4 regions of the Streptomyces sp. NPDC040432 genome follow, and region 1 is predicted to be linked to each of the others. Evidence: riboswitches for the same ligand, from Rfam matches in the RefSeq annotation. Region 1 holds a riboswitch; each other region holds the start of a gene.

Region 1 (4,378 bases):
CCGTCACCGAGCACCGCGTCCTGCCGCTGCGACTGGAGGCGGCTCCCGTGTCCGTCCCCCTCCAGGGGGTCTTCGTGTACCGCACGGACCGGCCGTACGAGCTGGCCGTGGACTTCCGCGGCGCGGGGGTCCACCTGGCGCGCTGGGTGTTCTCCCGGGAACTCCTGCTCGACGGGGAGTCCACCGCCACGGGTGAGGGCGACATACAGGTGTGGCCCCGCCGGCAGCGCTCGGAGCCGCGGGTCTTCCTCGCCTTCAGCAACGGGCTGCAGAACTGCGTGGTCTCCGCCCGCGCCAAGGACATCCGCGAGCTGTGCCGCCGGATGAGCACCCTCGTCCCGCGCGGACAGGAACGTCGTCACTACGACCTCGACGCCGAGGTGAGCGCCCTGCTGGCGCACTGACCGGCCGCCGGACGGATCCGGGGGCGCCGACCGGCCGGGAGGGCCGGAAAAGGGCCCGCGCGGCCGTGCAACCGTAGGCGCCCGCCGGGTGTCCTACCCGATGACACCCTTGTCCCCGTCTCTGAAGAATCGGGGGGACGTCATGCGTCACCTGCTTCGTCCTCGTCGTCGGCGGATCGTGGCCCTGGCCACGGGCGCGCTGCTCACCGCCGGGCTCGCGCTCGCCGGTCCGGCCACCGCCGCCTCCGCCGCCGCTTCCACCACCAGGACCCAGACCCCGCTCGTCGTGAACGCCCGCTGGGGCGGTCACTGCACCTTCGACCGGATCGTGATCGACATCCAGGGCCACGTCCCGACGGTCAACGTCAGTCCCGTCCCCAAGCTGGTCTACGACGGTTCGGGCAAGCCCGTGCCGCTCGCCGGGAAGTACTTCCTGGAGATCCGTCTGAACCCCGCCGCGGGACACGACGACGCGGGTCAGAACGTCTACCTGGGCCCCCGGCTGCAGAAGATCTACCTGCCCAAGCTCAAGGGCATCGCCATGACCGGCGACTACGAGGGGTACGTGACCTTCGGCGCCGCCTTCGACACCAAGCCGGCCTACGGCGTCACCGTCCTGCACAACCCGGAGCGGGTCGTGGTGGACGTGTCGCACCCCAACACCTGCTGACCTGACGGGACCGGCGAACGGTCGGGGGCCCGGGGTGTCGCACACCCCGGGCCCCCTGCCGTTGCCCCGGGCGGGTCCCGGGCGGGGGCTCAGCGGTGCTCGGGGTTGGGGAAGTCGAAGCGGCAGCCCGCGTCCCACGCGGAGCGCTGGTTGCCGTGCGCGGGGAAGCCGCCGGCGCGCTTGAGGAGCGCGGCGAGGTGCATGAGGTTCCAGGACATGAAGGCGGTGTTGCGGTTGGTGAAGTCGTTCTCGGGGCCGCCCGAACCCGGGTCGAGGTAGGAGGGTCCCGGTCCGGCCTCGCCGATCCAGCCCGCGTCGGCCTGCGGCGGGACGGCGTAGCCGAGGTGCTGGAGGCTGTAGAGGACGTTCATCGCGCAGTGTTTGACGCCGTCCTCGTTGCCGGTGATCAGGGCTCCGCCGACGCGCCCGTAGTAGGCGTACTGGCCCTGTTCGTTCAGGATCGAGGAGCAGGCGTAGAGCCGCTCGATCACCTGCTTCATGACGGAACTGTTGTCGCCGAGCCAGATCGGGCCGCAGAGCACCAGGATGTCGGCGTCCATGATCCGGCTGTAGAGGACCGGCCACTGGTCGCTCTCCCAACCGTGCTCGGTCATGTCCGGCCAGACCCCGGTGGCGATGTCGTGGTCGACCGCCCGGATCAGGGACGTGCGGGCACCGGCGGCCTCCATGACGGCGCGGCTCCGCGCGATCAGGCCCTCGGTGTTGCTGGGCTCGGGCGAGCGTTTGAGCGTGCAGTTCACGTAGACGGCGGAGAGGTCCGAGTAGTCGAAGGATTCGTCAGCCACTCCCCCACGCTGGCCCGACCCGTCGCCGGCCGCCATCGGACCGCATCCACCCGGGTCACCCCCGCCGGCGGGGCCGGGTTGTTACCGGTCGGCGCGGCCGACTACTGTCAGCGGGCCTTGGTGTTCGGGAAACCGGTGGGAAACCGGTGCGGCCCTCGCCACTGTGATCGGGAAGTCCGGCTCCATTCCTGCGGGAAGCCACTGGGTTCCGCGCGGGAGACCGCACGGCCCCGGGAAGGCGGAGTCAGGGCATCAGTACCCGTGAGCCAGGAGACCGGCCGGGGCGCGTCGTCCATCCACGAGGTGCTGGAGAGGTCTCTCTACTCATGCATATAGCCGAGGGGTTCCTGCCCCCTTTGCACGCGGTCGCCTGGGGCGCCGCATCCGCTCCCTTCGTCGTCCACGGCGTCCGCGCCCTCACCCGCGAGGTGAAGGCCAATCCCGAGAGCACCCTGCTGCTCGGGGCGTCCGGAGCGTTCACATTCGTCCTTTCCGCCCTGAAGATCCCTTCGGTGACGGGTAGTTGCTCGCACCCCACCGGCACCGGCCTGGGAGCCATCCTGTTCAGGCCGCCGATCATGGCGGTCCTCGGCACGATCACCCTGCTGTTCCAGGCCCTGCTGCTGGCGCACGGCGGGCTCACCACGCTCGGCGCCAACGTCTTCTCGATGGCCATCGCCGGCCCCTGGGCGGGCTACGGGGTCTACCGGCTGCTGAAGAAGTTCGACGTGCCGCTGATGGTGACCGTCTTCTTCGGCGCCTTCTTCGCCGACCTCGTCACCTACTGCGTGACCTCCGTCCAGCTCGCGCTGGCCTTCCCGGACCCGTCCGGCGGCTTCGTCGGCGCCCTGGAGAAGTTCGCGGGCATCTTCGCCCTCACCCAGATCCCGCTCGCGGTCAGCGAGGGCCTGCTGACGGTCCTCGTGGTGCGGCTGCTGATGCAGTCCAGCAAGTCCGACCTGGTGCGCCTGGGCGTCGCCCGGCTGACCGGTGGCAACAAGGCGAAGCAGGAGGCGACGGTCCGATGACCCGGAACGCGAAGATCAACACACTGCTGCTGCTCCTGGTGGCGGCGCTGGCCGTGCTCCCGCTCGCGCTGGGACTCGGGGACGGCAAGGAGGAGCCGTTCGCGGGCGCCGACGCGCAGGCGGAGGCGGCCATCACCGAGCTGAAGCCGGATTACGAACCCTGGTTCTCCCCGCTGTACGAACCCCCCTCGGGCGAGATCGAATCGGCCCTGTTCGCCCTCCAGGCGGCGCTCGGCGCGGGCGTGCTCGCGTACTACTTCGGCGTGCGCAAGGGGCGCCGCCAGGGCGCGGCGCTCGCGGACGGCGGGACCGGGACCGGCGACGGGGCCGGCACGGGCGGCGGAACCGGTTCGGCGGCGGCCGGCGCGGAGCGCTAGCGCGGTGCTGCCGATCGACGTGGCGGCGCACAGCAGTCGCTGGCGCCGCCGCCATCCGTTGGAGAAGGCCCTGCTGGGGCTGGGGCTGACGGTCACCGCCGTGTGTCTGCCGCCCTGGCCCGGCGGGCCGTTGGTCGCCGCGGCGACCCTGGTGGTGCTGCTCGGACCCGCCGGGGTCGCCGGGCGGCAGCTGTGGCGGGCCTTCCGGGTACCGCTCGGCTTCTGCTGCACGGGGGCGCTGCCGCTGCTGGTGTCACTGGGCGGGCCGGCCGGTTTCGTCTCGCTCGCCCCCGACGGGCCCCGGCACGCCGGCGAGCTGCTCCTGCGCACCTCGGCGGCCTCGCTCGGGGTGCTGCTGTTCGCCTTCACCACCCCGGTGTCGGACGTGCTGCCCCGGCTGGTGCGGGCCGGGGTACCGGCCCCCGTCGTCGACGTGGCCCTCGTCATGTACCGGATCGGGTTCCTGCTGCTCGACTCGATGGCCCAGGTCCGCCGGGCCCAGGCGGCCCGCCTCGGGCACACGAACCGGGCCGCGGTGTGGCGCTCGCTGGCCGGGCTCGCGGCGACCGCGTTCGTCCGGGCCTTCGACCGCGCCGGACGGCTCCAGGAGGGGCTGGCCGGGCGCGGCTACGACGGCGCGCTGCGGGTGCTCGTCCCCGAGGCGCCCCTGTCCCGGCGGTTCCTGGCGGCCTCCGCCGTCCTGCTGGCCTCCCTGGTCGGCCTGACCCTCGTACTGAAGGAGCTGTATCCGTGACCCCGTTGGTGGAGCTGGTCGGCGCGGGCTACGCCTACGAGGACGGCCCCGCCGTCCTGTCCGGCGTGGACTTCGGCATCGCGCCGGGCCGCGCGCTGGTCCTGCTGGGCCGCAACGGCAGCGGCAAGACCACCCTGATGCGGCTGCTCAGCGGGGGCCTGCGGCCCGGCTCGGGCGCGCTGCGCCTCGACGGCGAGGTGGTGACGTACGACCGGACCGGTCTGACCCGGCTGCGCACGTCGGTGCAGCTCGTGGTCCAGGACCCGGACGACCAGTTGTTCGCGGCCTCCGTCGAGCAGGACGTGTCCTTCGGCCCGATGAACCTGGGGCTGGCCGCGT
Region 2 (4,378 bases), on a different contig from region 1:
CGGTCGCCATGTCCGCCGTGCTGAACCTCGTCGGCGCTTTCATGTCCGTGGAGGTCGCCAAGACGATCTCCAAGGGCCTGGTCAACGAGGAAGGCATTCAGCCGGAGGTGATCTTCGCCGCCCTGGTCGGCGCGATCCTCTGGAACCTCGTCACCTGGCTGGTCGGACTGCCCTCCAGCTCCTCCCACGCCCTCATGGGTGGCCTGATCGGTGCCGCGGTCGCTTCCGCGGGTCTCGACGCGGTCAACGGCAGCGTCGTCGTGACGAAGGTGCTGATCCCCGCGATCGCCGCCCCGCTCGTCGCCGGTGTGGCCGCCATGCTGGCCGCGAAGTTGACGTACAAGCTGGGCAACCAGGTCGGCGAGAAGACCTCCGCCAAGGGGTACCGCGCCGGTCAGATCGCCTCGGCCGGTCTCGTCTCCCTCGCGCACGGCACCAACGACGCGCAGAAGACGATGGGCATCATCACCCTGGCGCTGATCGCCGGAAACGCCCTGCCCGCCGGCGCCAACCCGCCGGTCTGGGTCATCGTCTCCGCCGGTCTGGCCATCGCGATGGGCACCTACCTGGGCGGCTGGCGCATCATCCGCACCATGGGCAAGGGCCTGACCGACCTCCAGCCGCAGCAGGGCTTCGCCGCCCAGACCTCGGCCGCGAGCGTCATCCTGGCCTCCTCCACCCTCGGCTTCTCCCTCTCCACCACCCACGCGTGCTCCGGCGCCGTCATGGGTGCCGGTCTGGGACGCAAGGGCGGTGTGGTCCGCTGGTCCACGGCCACCCGCATGTTCATCGCCTGGGGCCTGACCCTGCCGGCCGCCGCGCTCGTCGCCTCCATCGCCGAGCTCGTCATGCGCACCGGTGACATCGGCATCGCCGCGGTCACGGTCTTCCTGGTCGGTTCCTGCTTCGCCATCTGGCTGATCTCCCGCCGTCAGGTCGTCGACCACAACAACGTCAACGAGCTGGAGACCCCCGGCGCGACGGACGAGCCCGGTGTCGTCACCACGGCCATGGCCGCCGTCACCGTCCCGCCGACCACCGCCGCGGCCGGTACCACCGCCGCCGTGACCGACGAGGACCTCAAGGCCACCATCCCGGCCTCGACCGCGACCCCCGCGGCTCCGGCCGCAGCGGTCTGACCCCGAGAACGACAGAGGATTCAGCGGTATGAAGATCGACTGGGCATCACTCGGCTCCGTCTTCGGAGTCAGCCTCACCGCCACGGTCGCCCTCGTGGCCCTCTTCACCCTGGGCCTGGTGGGCCTGTCCAAGCACGAGGCCGCCACCGAGCGCGGCGGCGCCGCGGTCATGGCCCGCGGCGGCGCGTACGTCTGCTTCGCGCTCTGCACGGCGGCCGTGTCGTACGGGATCTACCTGATCGTCAGCTGAGACGGTGCGCCGAAGCTCCCTCCGGGTATCCCGGGGGGAGCTTTCGCATGCCCCGGCGGACCGCCCGCCCTGCGCCCCGTCCTGCGCCCCTCCGCGCACCCGCCGCAGGTCAACGGCAAGTTGACGGGCGTTCTCGGTGCGTGGTGGACTGCGCGAGCCAATACGGCGGCATGGAAGAGGAAGTCCGGTGCGAATCCGGCGCGGTCCCGCCACTGTCACCGGGGCGGCGCACACGGTGCGCGCCCCGGGAGCCAGGAACTCTCGCCGCCGGACACGTCGAACCAGGGCGCGGACCCTGAGTGAGGACATTGCTGCCACCATGCGTGCCGATCGCGTCTTCGCGTACGGCGCCGCGGCGGGCCTGATCGGCGACCGGATCCTCGGGGATCCGCGCCGCGGGCACCCCGTGGCCGCCTTCGGGAGAGCCGCCGCCGCCGTCGAACGCGCCCTGTGGCGCGACGACCGCGCCCGCGGTGTCCTCCACACCCTGGTGTGCGCCGGGGGCGCGACCGCCGTCGGCGTCCTGGCCGCCCGCGCCGTGCGCTCCCGCCCCGCCGCCCGCGTGGCCCTGACCGCCGCCGCCACCTGGGCGGTCGTCGGGGGCACCTCGCTGGGGCGGGAGGCGCGCGCCATCGGCGGGGCGCTCGCCGTCGGTGACACCGAGGTCGCCCGTGAACGCCTGCCCCACCTGTGCGGGCGCGACCCCCAGTCCCTGGACGGGCAGCAGATGGCCCGGGCCGTCGTGGAGTCCGTCGCCGAGAACACCTCCGACGCGGTCGTCGGGGCGCTGGTGTGGGGGGCCGCCGCCGGGGTGCCCGGCCTGCTGGCCTTCCGCGCCGTGAACACCCTGGACGCCATGGTGGGCCACAAGTCGCCCCGTCACCTGCGCTACGGCTGGGCCTCCGCCCGCCTCGACGACCTGGCCGGCTGGCCCGGGGCCCGCCTGACGGCGCTGGCCGCCGTCGTGGCCGGTCCCGACCGTCGGGGAGCCGTACGGGCCTGGCGCGCCGACGCCGCCGCCCACCCCAGCCCCAACGCCGGACCGGTGGAGGCCTCCTTCGCGGGGGCGCTCGGGGTCCGGCTCGGCGGCACCCTGTCCTACGGCGGCCGGACCGAGCACCGTGCCGTGCTGAACGGGGAGACCGGGCGGCCCGTGGAGGTCGCCGACATTGAGCGGGCCGTACGCCTGTCGCGGCAGGTCACCTGGCTGGCGCTGGGCGCCTGCGTCACGGCCCGGCTGCTGGTCTCCCGCACCACGTCGAAGGGACGGCGCGCATGAGCGGCACCGGGCGCGGCGGCGGCATGCTGGTCGCCGGCACCACGTCGGACGCGGGCAAGAGCGTGGTCACGGCGGGCATCTGCCGGTGGCTGGCCCGCCAGGGGGTGAAGGTGGCCCCCTTCAAGGCGCAGAACATGTCGCTGAACTCGTTCGTGACCCGGGAGGGCGCCGAGATCGGGCGGGCCCAGGCCATGCAGGCCCAGGCGGCCCGGGTGGAACCGACCGCGCTGATGAACCCGGTCCTGCTCAAGCCGGGCAGCGACCGCAGCAGTCAGGTCGTGCTGCTCGGCAAGCCGGTGGGCGAGATGAGCGCGCGCGGCTTCTTCGGCACGGCGGGCCCCGACCGGCTCCCCGGGTCGGCCGCGCCCGGTGGGCACCGCGAGCAGCTCCTCGGCGTCGTCACCGACTGCCTGGAGCAGCTGCGGGGCACGTATGACGCCGTGATCTGCGAGGGGGCGGGCAGTCCGGCCGAGATCAACCTGCGCCGGACCGACATCGTGAACATGGGCATCGCGCGGGCCGCGCGGTTCCCCGTCGTCGTGGTCGGGGACATCGACCGGGGCGGCGTCTTCGCGTCCTTCTTCGGGACGACCGCCCTGCTGTCCCCCGAGGACCAGTCGCTGATCGCCGGATACCTGGTCAACAAGTTCCGGGGCGACGTCTCCCTCCTGGAGCCCGGCCTGGAGATGCTGCGCGGTCTCACCGGGCGGGCGACGTACGGGGTGCTGCCGTTCCAGCACGGGCTGGGCATCGACGAGGAGGACGGGCTGCGGGTGTCCCTGCGCGGGGCCGTCCGGGAGTCCGTGGTGGCTCCGCCGGTCGGCGAGGACGTGCTGCGGGTCGCGGTGTGCGCGGTGCCTCTCATGTCGAACTTCACCGACGTCGACGCCCTCGCCGCCGAGCCGGGCGTGGTCGTGCGGTTCGTGGACCGGGCCGAGGAGCTGGCGGACGCCGACCTGGTCGTCGTACCGGGCACGCGCGGCACCGTGAAGGCGCTGGCCTGGCTGCGGGAGCGGGGGCTCGCCGACGCGCTTTCGCGGCGGGCCGCCGAGGGCCGTCCGGTGCTCGGCGTCTGCGGCGGCTTCCAACTCCTCGGTGAGCACATCGAGGACGAGGTCGAGTCGAAGGCCGGCGCGGTGGACGGCCTCGGGTTGCTGCCCGTGCGCGTCCGCTTCGCCCGGGAGAAGACCCTGGCGCGGCCGGTCGGCTCGGCGCTGGGCGAGCCCGTCGAGGGCTACGAGATCCATCACGGGGTGGCCGAGGTGCTGGGCGGGGAGCCGTTCCTCGACGGCTGTCGCGTCGGTGCCGTATGGGGCACCCACTGGCACGGCTCGCTGGAGTCGGACGGCTTCCGGCGGGCCTTCCTGCGGGAGGTGGCCGCGGCCGCGGGCCGCCGGTTCGTGCCCGCCCCGGACACCTCGTTCGGGCTGCTGCGCGAGGAACAGCTCGATCTGCTGGGCGACCTGATCGAGGAACACGCCGACACCGCCGGACTGCTGCGGCTCGTCGAGTCGGGCGTCCCGGACGGGCTGCCGTTCCTGCCGCCGGGTGCGCCGTGACGGCGCCGCGCGTCCCGGGGCGCGGCCCCTCGGACGCGGGGCACCCGGCGGTGGAGCGGCCCCGGACGCACCGCGAACACCAGAACCCCATGGCCGACGGCCGTCGCGGCTCGATGAGCGACCGGCCCGGTTCCCTCGAAGGAGTGATCAG
Region 3 (4,378 bases), on a different contig from region 1:
GTTCGCGGACCGCCGTACGGAGATCCTCAAGGAACGCCGCCGCCGGTCCGCGCACCTGGCCTCGGGCACGCCCCTGGACTTCTCCCGCGCCACCTCGGCGATCCGCGCCGACGCCGACTGGCGGGTCGCCCCGCCCGCGCCCGGCCTCACCGACCGGCGGGTCGAGATCACCGGGCCGCCGGAGCGGCGGATGGCCGTCAACGCCCTGAACTCCGGTGCCAAGGTGTGGATGGCCGACTTCGAGGACGCCACCGCCCCCACGTGGGGCAACGTCATCGGCGGCCAGCTCACGCTGCTGGACGCCATCGAGCGGCGCATCGACTTCACCACTGCGGAGGGCAAGGAGTACCGCCTCGGCACGGACCTCGCCACGATCATGGTCCGGCCGCGCGGCTGGCACCTCCTCGAAGAGCACCTGGAGATCGACGGCCGGCCCGTGCCGGCCTCGCTGGTCGACTTCGGCCTGTACTTCTTCCACTGCGCGCAGCGGCAGATCGACTCCGGTCACGGCCCGTACTTCTACCTCCCGAAGCTGGAGAACCGGTACGAGGCCCGGCTGTGGAACGACGTCTTCGTACTGGCCCAGGAACTGCTCGGCATCCCTCGGGGCACCGTCCGGGCGACCGTCCTGATCGAGACGATCACGGCCGCCTTCGAGATGGAGGAGATCCTCCACGAGTTGCGCGAGCACAGCGCGGGACTGAACGCCGGCCGCTGGGACTACCTCTTCAGCCTCATCAAGACCTTCGGCCACCGCACCGACTTCCAACTGCCCGACCGGGCCGCCGTCACGATGACCGCCCCCTTCATGCGGGCCTACACCGAACTCCTCGTCCGCACCTGCCACAGGCGCGGCGCCCACGCCATCGGCGGGATGGCCGCCCACGTCCCCAGCAGGGACCCCGAGGCGAACGGGGCGGCGCTCGCCAAGGTCCGGCTGGACAAGGAGCGCGAGGCCGAGGACGGCTTCGACGGCTCCTGGGTGGCCCACCCGGGGCTGGTCCCCGTCTGCCGCGAGGTCTTCACGGGCGTACTGGGACGGCGGCCGAACCAACTGGACCGGACCCGGGAGGACGTCGAGGTCACCGCCGCCGATCTGCTGTCCGTGCGCCGGATCGCCGCGCCGCCGACCCCGGAGGGGATCCGCTCGAACGTCGCCGTGGCCCTGCGCTACTTCGACGCCTGGCTGCGCGGCAGCGGCGCCGTGGCCCTGTACGGGCTGATGGAGGACGCGGCGACCGCCGAGATCGCCCGCGTCCAGATCTGGCAGTGGCTGCGCCACGAGCGGGTGGACCGCGCGACGCTCCTCGACCTCCTGGACTCCGAGTGCGCCGCGCTGGAGGACGAGGACCCCGAGGCCCATGTCCTCGACGCCCGTGAGGTCTTCGTGGACGGCGCGCTGTCCGGGCGGCTCCCCGCCTTCTTCACCCCCGAGGCCTACACCCGTCACCTCGTCCGCCGCGCGGCCGGGCCGGTGACCGCGTGAACGCCCCCGCACGGCCGTCGAGCGGCATCCGGCGGGTCGGGATCGTCGGTGGCGGACAGATGGGGGCGGGCATCGCGGAGGTGTGCGCCCGGGCCGGCCTGGACACCGTCGTCGCCGAAGCCGACGCGGGCGCCGCCCGCGCCGCCCGTGAGCGGATGGCCGTCTCCCTGGAACGCGCCGTCCAGCGGGGCAAGCTCGACCGGATCTCCGCCGAGGACGCCCTGGCCCGGCTGCTGTTCACCAGCGACCTCGACGACCTGGCCGACCGTCAGTTGGTGGTCGAGGCCGTCACGGAGAGCGCCGACGCCAAGATCGAGGTCTTCGCCGCCCTCGACAAGATCGTGGAGGACCCGGAGGCGATCCTCGCCACCAACACCTCCGCCATCCCCGTCATGCGGCTCGGCATGGCGACCGGTCGCGCGGACCACGTGCTGGGCCTGCACTTCTTCAACCCGGTACCGGTGTTGCCCCTGGTCGAGATCGTCTCCTCCCTCCACACAGCGGCGCACGTGTCCGACACCGTCGAGGCCTTCGTCGGCGACACCCTCGGCAAGACCGCGATCCGCTCCCGGGACCGGGCCGGCTTCGTCGTCAACGCCCTGCTGATCCCCTATCTGCTCGCCGCCGTCCGGATGGCCGAGTCGGGGTTCGCGAGCGCGTCCGACATCGACGACGGCATGGTCCTGGGCTGCGCCCATCCGATGGGCCCCCTCAAGCTGGCCGACCTCATCGGTCTCGACACCGTCGCCGCCATCGCCGGATCCCTGTACGACGAATTCAAGGAACCCCTCTACGCCCCGCCCCCGCTCCTGCTGCGGATGGTGCAGGCGGGGCTGCTCGGCCGCAAGACCGGCCGCGGGTTCCACACGTACGGCCGGGACTGAGGGTCCCGGCACGCCGCCCGGGCTCCGAGGGTGCCCCGGCTGAGGGAAGGAGCGGGGCGTGACGAGTGGTGTCGTCGCGCCCCGCTCCGCCGTGTTCCCGGGATCCACTTACGGCGCGCCCCCACGACACCGTACGATGCGTTCTGCTCCGGCCCGTTCGGCGGAGCCCACAACCGAATGCACGCATGCCTGGGGGAAGCCGGTGGGAATCCGGCGCTGACCTGCAACCGTGAACGGGGCCTCGTGCCCCGTGAGTCGGAGTACCCGGGATGCGCTGTGAATTGCTTCCCACTGTCATGGTCTGCAGCGCGAAGCCCCCAGCCCGGGCCGGCACCCCCGGCCGCTTCCCGAGGGAGGCGGCCGGGGGTGGGCGCGTGGGTCGGAGGGATCGTCGGCGCGGACCGTCATCCCTTCCGGAAGAAGGCACTTCATGCGCCCGACCCTCGCCCGCCGCTCCGTGATCACCACGGTCGCCCTCGGTCTCGCCCTCGCCTCCGCCCCGGCCGTGGCCGAGGCCGCCCCGAAGCCGAACACGAACGCGGCCGTCAAGGTCGAACTCACGGTCCAGGGCCCGAACGGGCTGCTCTTCAAGGGCAAGGTCAAGACCAAGGGTCACGACGTCACCACCGCCACCGGTGGCACCCACAAGTGCGACGGCACCAACGGCGGCGCCCACGCCTCCAAGGTGCCCACGCCGACGGCGGCGCTCGACGACGCCGCCCGCAAGAAGGGCTTCACCTGGGACGGGACCTGGTACTCGTCGTTCGACGACTTCTCCGTCGACACCATAAAGAACGTCAGCGGCGGCGGCTCCGCCTACTGGAGCATCTCCGTCAACGGCACTCCGACCCCGGTCGGCGGCTGCCAGTTCAAGATCGGTGCGGGTGACCAGGTGGCCTTCACCTGGACCTCCTTCTGATCCGATCGCGATCACCCCGCGCACAGCGGTGCGGTCCGCGAGCCCCGGGGCTCGCGGACCGCACCGGTGACGGATCGTCAGGCGCCCCACCGCAGCGCGATGGTGTCGCCCACGTTGATGACCTTCTCGCGCAGCGCCCCGGCGAAGGAGGAGCCGTCGACGCTGACCTTCCACGTGTTCGAGCCGCTGTTGGCCTTGCCGTTGACCGTGGTGATGGTGCCGGTCCCGGAGGACGGGGTCACACCGGTGACGCAACCCGACGGCGTGGCGCCGCCCGTGGCCGCGGCCAGGACGTCCCCGAGGGTGGTGGTCGTCCCGGTCGGGGTGAACGCCACGGAGCAGACCTTGAGGTTGCCGGCACCGTCGTCGACGGACAGTGCCAACTTCGTCGCCGTACCCGCGGTGAAGGTGGACTGGGCGACCCACTGCGGAGCACCGGGGGTCACCGGCACCGGCGGGGCCGTGGTGAATCCGCCGCCCGCGACCGCGCGCAGCGCGTCGATGGAGGCGTAGGCCGTGGGGCCGGCATCGGCGGGCTTGTACTTGAAGCCGCCCGCCGGGTTGTACTGGTTGGCGATCAGGAAGTCGATGGGCGTCTTGCCGCTTCCGGTGAGGAAGTCGCCCGTCTGCGGGTTGAAACCGCAGGCGTTCAGGCCCGCCACGCCCCAGCCGTTGGAGCTGGTGTTGACTCCGTAGAGCGAGTTGAACGCGCCGCTGCCGGGGACCAGGGTGCCCTTGAGGAAGTTCTTCGCCTGGACGACGTCCGTGTCGGTGTTCGGGACGCCGGAGACGCACAGCGCGGCCATGGCGGCGCCGGTCATGTCGACGTCGCTCGCGGAGTTCAGGACGGTGGGGTTGCCCTCGCCCTTCTGGTAGGTCCAGCCGCCGTCGACGTGCTGGTTGGCACGGATACGGGTGACGAGGGAGTCCGTGAGCGCCTGCGGGATGCGGTTCGCGCCGCCCTGGGTCCTGGCCCCCCGCAGCGAGAGCGCGGCGAAGACCGTGCCGTTGAAGTTCCCCGACGGACCGAAGTAGCCCGGCTCCGCCGTCTGCCAGTAGGAGTAGATGTGCGCGACGAGGTTGCGGGAG
Region 4 (4,378 bases), on a different contig from region 1:
CTCATCGCCACGGCCGAGGAGAAGGCCGAACTCGCGGCGGCCGGCCTCGACAGCGGCGGCGGCCGGGTCAAGGAACCCGTCGCGTGAACACCGCACGAACGCCGGCCGCAGTGCGCAACGCGCTGGCGAGGGCCCGGTACTACGTACGGGAGTTCTCCGGCGAGGCGGCGTACGACCGCTATGTCGCGCACGCCCGGGCCCACGACCCGCAGGCCGGGGTCATGACCCGGCGCGCCTTCGAGCGGGCCCGCACCGACGCCCGCGAGGCGGACCCCCGCGAGGGCTTCCGCTGCTGCTGACCACCCCCCGCGAAGGGCCCCGCCGCACCCGCGACGGGGCCCTTCGGCGCGTTCCGGGGTACCCGCGGTCGCGTCCGTCGGCGTCGGACCCCGCCCGCCCGGGGGCGCCTCCGGCACACTCGACCGCATGGACACAGTGATCAGGGCGGCGCTGCCCGCCGAGTACGAAGAACTGGGTGACATCACCGCGCGGGCTTACCTCGGGGACGGGCTGCTCGACGGCAACCCCGACGGCACCTACGAGCGCGTGCTGCGCGACGTCGCCGGTCGGGCCCGAGCCGGCGAGGTGCTCGTGGCCGTGCTCGGCGGACGACTGCTGGGCGGTGTGACCTTCGCCCCTCCGGGGAGTCCGCTCGCCGACATAGCCGGCCCCGGCGAGGCCGAGTTCCGGATGCTCGCGGTGGCCGCCACCGCCCGGGGCAAGGGCGCCGGCGAGGCCCTCGTACGGGCCTGCGTCGAGCGGTCCAGGGTCCTTCCCGGGGTCACCCGGCTGGTGCTCTCCACGCAGCCGCGGATGGCCTCCGCGCACCGGATCTACGAGCGCCTGGGCTTCGTCCGCACCCCCGAACGGGACTGGTCGCCGCTTCCCACGGTGCCCCTGCTCACCTACGCCCTGGAGCTGTACGCACCCGAGCAGTAGCCACCCCGACACAACATGTGGGGGCTACCGCAACGGGGCGCCCCCACATGTATGCTCATGCCTGCTGTCGCCGCAGGGGAATCCGGTGCGAATCCGGAACTGTCCCGCAACGGTATGAAGTGCACCCATTGGTGCGTCCGGAAGTCCGACGACCTGCCGACAGCGCTCCCGGCTCGACCGAACCGGGTGCCGACACGTCCGGGCCTCGCGGTTGGGCCGGTGGACGCCACGCGGTGCACGTACCGCCTGCCCTGTCCGGGCCGGTGCGTGGCCTTCCCGCGTGCGCCCGCTCGCCCCGCCCCGTCGAAGACCGGGCCGAGTGAGGGAGAGCTCCCCCCGTGACCATCGCGCCCGCCGCACCGCGCGCCGAGTCCGCCCAGTCCGCCAACGAGGCCGCGCTCGCGCCCGAGGGCCCGGGGACCGCACTGCTGCGCACCCTCACCGAACTCACGGCCGACCTGCCCGACACGGACCCCGGCCGGGTCGCCGCCGCCGCCCTGCGCGGCCGCAGCTCCGTCGCCGACGAGGCCGAACTGCGGGGGCTGGCCACCGAGGCCGCCGCCGGTCTGATCTCCGAGGACCCGGCGTACTCCCGCCTCGCCGCCCGGCTGCTGACCCTCGCCATCGCCGACGAGGCCGCGGGCCAGGGTTCCGCCTCCTTCGCCGAGTCGGTCGCCGTCGGCCACCGCGAGGGCCTGATCGCCGATCGCACGGCCGAGTTCGTCGAGGCCCACGCCGCCCGGCTGAACTCCCTCGTCGAGCACGCCCTCGCCGAGGGCGCCGACGACCGCTTCGGCTTCTTCGGCCTGCGCACCCTGCACAGCCGTTACCTGCTGCGCCACCCGATCACCCGCCAGGTCATCGAGACCCCGCAGTACTTCATGCTGCGCGTGGCCTGTGGCCTCGCCGCGGACGAGAGCGTCCAGGCCGTCGAGGAAGTGGCCTCGCTCTACCGGCTGATGAGCCGCCTGGACTACCTGCCGTCGTCCCCCACGCTCTTCAACTCCGGCACCCGGCACCCGCAGATGTCGTCCTGCTACCTGCTGGACTCCCCGCTGGACGAGCTGGACTCGATCTACGACCGCTACCACCAGGTCGCCCGCCTGTCCAAGCACGCCGGCGGCATCGGCCTCTCGTACTCCCGCATCCGCGCCCGCGGTTCCCTGATCCGCGGCACCAACGGCCACTCCAACGGCATCGTCCCGTTCCTGAAGACCCTCGACGCCTCCGTCGCCGCGGTCAACCAGGGCGGCCGGCGCAAGGGCGCGGCCGCCGTCTACCTGGAGACCTGGCACGCGGACATCGAGGAGTTCCTGGAGCTCCGCGACAACACCGGTGAGGACCAGCGCCGTACGCACAACCTGAACCTCGCCCACTGGGTGCCGGACGAGTTCATGCGCCGCGTGAACTCCGACGGCCAGTGGTCGCTGTTCTCCCCGGCCGACGTCCCCGAGCTCGTGGACCTGTGGGGCGACGCGTTCGACGCCGCCTACCGCAAGGCCGAGGCGGACGGCCTGGCCCGCAAGACCATGCCCGCCCGTGACCTGTACGGCCGGATGATGCGCACCCTCGCGCAGACCGGCCAGGGCTGGATGACCTTCAAGGACGCCTCCAACCGCACGGCGAACCAGACCGCCGAGCCGGGCTCGGTCGTCCACTCCTCCAACCTGTGCACCGAGATCATCGAGGTCACCGACGACGGCGAGACGGCCGTCTGCAACCTCGGCTCGGTCAACATGGGCGCCTTCGTGGTGAACGGGGAGATCGACTGGGAGCGCCTGGACGAGACCGTCCGCACGGCCGTGACCTTCCTCGACCGCGTCGTGGACATCAACTTCTACCCGACCGAGCAGGCCGGGCGTTCCAACGCCCGCTGGCGGCCGGTGGGTCTGGGCGCGATGGGCCTCCAGGACGTCTTCTTCAAGCTGAAGCTGCCCTTCGACTCCCCCGAGGCGAAGGCGCTGTCCACGAAGCTCTCCGAGCGGATCATGCTCGCCGCGTACGAGGCCTCCTGCGACCTCGCCGAGCGCAACGGCCCGCTCCCCGCCTGGGAGAAGACCCGTACCGCCCGCGGTGTCCTGCACCCGGACCACTACGACGTCGAGCTGAACTGGCCCGAGCGCTGGGACGCCCTGCGCGCCCGCGTCGCGAAGACCGGCATGCGCAACTCGCTGCTCCTCGCCATCGCCCCGACGGCGACGATCGCCTCGATCGCGGGCGTGTACGAGTGCATCGAGCCGCAGGTCTCCAACCTGTTCAAGCGCGAGACCCTCAGCGGTGAGTTCCTCCAGGTCAACGCCTACCTGGTGGACGAGCTGAAGCAGCTCGGCGTGTGGGACGCGCAGACCCGCGAGGCGCTGCGCGAGTCCAGCGGCTCCGTGCAGGGCTTCGGTTGGATCCCTGCCGAGGTCCGCGAGCTGTACCGGACGGCGTGGGAGATCCCGCAGCGCGGCCTGATCGACATGGCGGCGGCCCGGACGCCGTTCCTCGACCAGTCCCAGTCGTTGAACCTGTTCCTGGAGACGCCGACCATCGGCAAGCTCAGCTCGATGTACTCGTACGCCTGGAAGCAGGGCCTGAAGACCACGTACTACCTGCGCTCGCGCCCGGCGACGAAGATCGCCCGTGCCGCGCAGGCCGCCGCCCCCGCGGCGCTCCCGCAGGCCGTGACCGACGCGGAGGCGCTGGCCTGCTCCCTTGAGAACCCCGAATCGTGCGAGGCCTGCCAGTAATGAGCACCACCGAAAAGAAGAAGAACCTGCTGGACCCGGGCTTCGAGCTCACGCTCCGCCCGATGCGCTACCCGGACTTCTACGAGCGCTACCGGGACGCGATCAAGAACACCTGGACCGTCGAGGAGGTCGACCTCCACTCGGACGTCGCCGACCTCGCGAAGCTGACGCCCGGTGAGCAGCACATGATCGGCCGGCTGGTCGCGTTCTTCGCGACGGGCGACTCGATCGTCTCGAACAACCTCGTGCTGACGCTGTACAAGCACATCAACTCCCCGGAGGCGCGCCTGTACCTGTCGCGCCAGCTGTTCGAGGAGGCCGTGCACGTCCAGTTCTACCTGACGCTGCTCGACACCTACCTGCCCGACCCGGACGACCGCGCCGCCGCGTTCGACGCGGTCGAGGAGATTCCCTCGATCCGCGAGAAGGCGCAGTTCTGCTTCAAGTGGATCAACGAGGTCGAGAAGCTGGAGCAGCTGGAGACGCAGGCCGACCGCCGTCGTTTCCTGCTGAACCTGATCTGCTTCGCGGCGTGCATCGAGGGCCTGTTCTTCTACGGCGCCTTCGCGTACGTGTACTGGTTCCGCTCGCGGGGTCTGCTGCACGGTCTGGCGACCGGCACCAACTGGGTGTTCCGCGACGAGACCATGCACATGAACTTCGCCTTCGAGGTCGTGGACACCGTCCGCAAGGAGGAGCCGGAGCTC

The links. Region 1 has a riboswitch for cobalamin ahead of ACZ58N_RS32790 (energy-coupling factor ABC transporter permease). Riboswitches for the same ligand answer to the same signal wherever they lie in the genome.
Region 2: linked by a shared signal. The riboswitch ahead of ACZ58N_RS12550 (cobalamin biosynthesis protein) and the one ahead of ACZ58N_RS32790 (energy-coupling factor ABC transporter permease) in region 1 are both predicted to bind cobalamin.
Region 3: linked by a shared signal. The riboswitch ahead of ACZ58N_RS24950 (DUF4430 domain-containing protein) and the one ahead of ACZ58N_RS32790 (energy-coupling factor ABC transporter permease) in region 1 are both predicted to bind cobalamin.
Region 4: linked by a shared signal. The riboswitch ahead of ACZ58N_RS04660 (ribonucleoside-diphosphate reductase subunit alpha) and the one ahead of ACZ58N_RS32790 (energy-coupling factor ABC transporter permease) in region 1 are both predicted to bind cobalamin.

The regions. Positions count from the first base shown of each region.
Region 1 is NZ_JBVIVP010000025.1:24,389-28,766, reverse strand. It holds gene ACZ58N_RS32805 (SsgA family sporulation/cell division regulator) at 1-404, shown strand, start outside; gene ACZ58N_RS32800 (AMIN-like domain-containing (lipo)protein) at 547-1,074, shown strand; gene ACZ58N_RS32795 (flavodoxin family protein) at 1,164-1,916, opposite strand; cobalamin riboswitch at 1,982-2,177, shown strand; gene ACZ58N_RS32790 (energy-coupling factor ABC transporter permease) at 2,207-2,908, shown strand; gene ACZ58N_RS32785 (energy-coupling factor ABC transporter substrate-binding protein) at 2,905-3,285, shown strand; gene cbiQ (cobalt ECF transporter T component CbiQ) at 3,290-4,039, shown strand; gene ACZ58N_RS32775 (energy-coupling factor ABC transporter ATP-binding protein) at 4,036-4,378, shown strand, end outside.
Region 2 is NZ_JBVIVP010000004.1:502,679-507,056, reverse strand. It holds gene ACZ58N_RS12560 (inorganic phosphate transporter) at 1-1,139, shown strand, start outside; gene ACZ58N_RS12555 (hypothetical protein) at 1,168-1,389, shown strand; cobalamin riboswitch at 1,517-1,672, shown strand; gene ACZ58N_RS12550 (cobalamin biosynthesis protein) at 1,709-2,668, shown strand; gene ACZ58N_RS12545 (cobyric acid synthase) at 2,665-4,227, shown strand.
Region 3 is NZ_JBVIVP010000013.1:97,911-102,288, forward strand. It holds gene aceB (malate synthase A) at 1-1,486, shown strand, start outside; gene ACZ58N_RS24945 (3-hydroxybutyryl-CoA dehydrogenase) at 1,483-2,370, shown strand; cobalamin riboswitch at 2,502-2,656, shown strand; gene ACZ58N_RS24950 (DUF4430 domain-containing protein) at 2,801-3,289, shown strand; gene ACZ58N_RS24955 (prenyltransferase/squalene oxidase repeat-containing protein) at 3,367-4,378, opposite strand, start outside.
Region 4 is NZ_JBVIVP010000002.1:214,575-218,952, forward strand. It holds gene ACZ58N_RS04645 (carbon starvation CstA family protein) at 1-87, shown strand, start outside; gene ACZ58N_RS04650 (CstA-like transporter-associated (seleno)protein) at 84-299, shown strand; gene ACZ58N_RS04655 (GNAT family N-acetyltransferase) at 427-939, shown strand; cobalamin riboswitch at 991-1,114, shown strand; gene ACZ58N_RS04660 (ribonucleoside-diphosphate reductase subunit alpha) at 1,278-3,671, shown strand; gene ACZ58N_RS04665 (ribonucleotide-diphosphate reductase subunit beta) at 3,671-4,378, shown strand, end outside.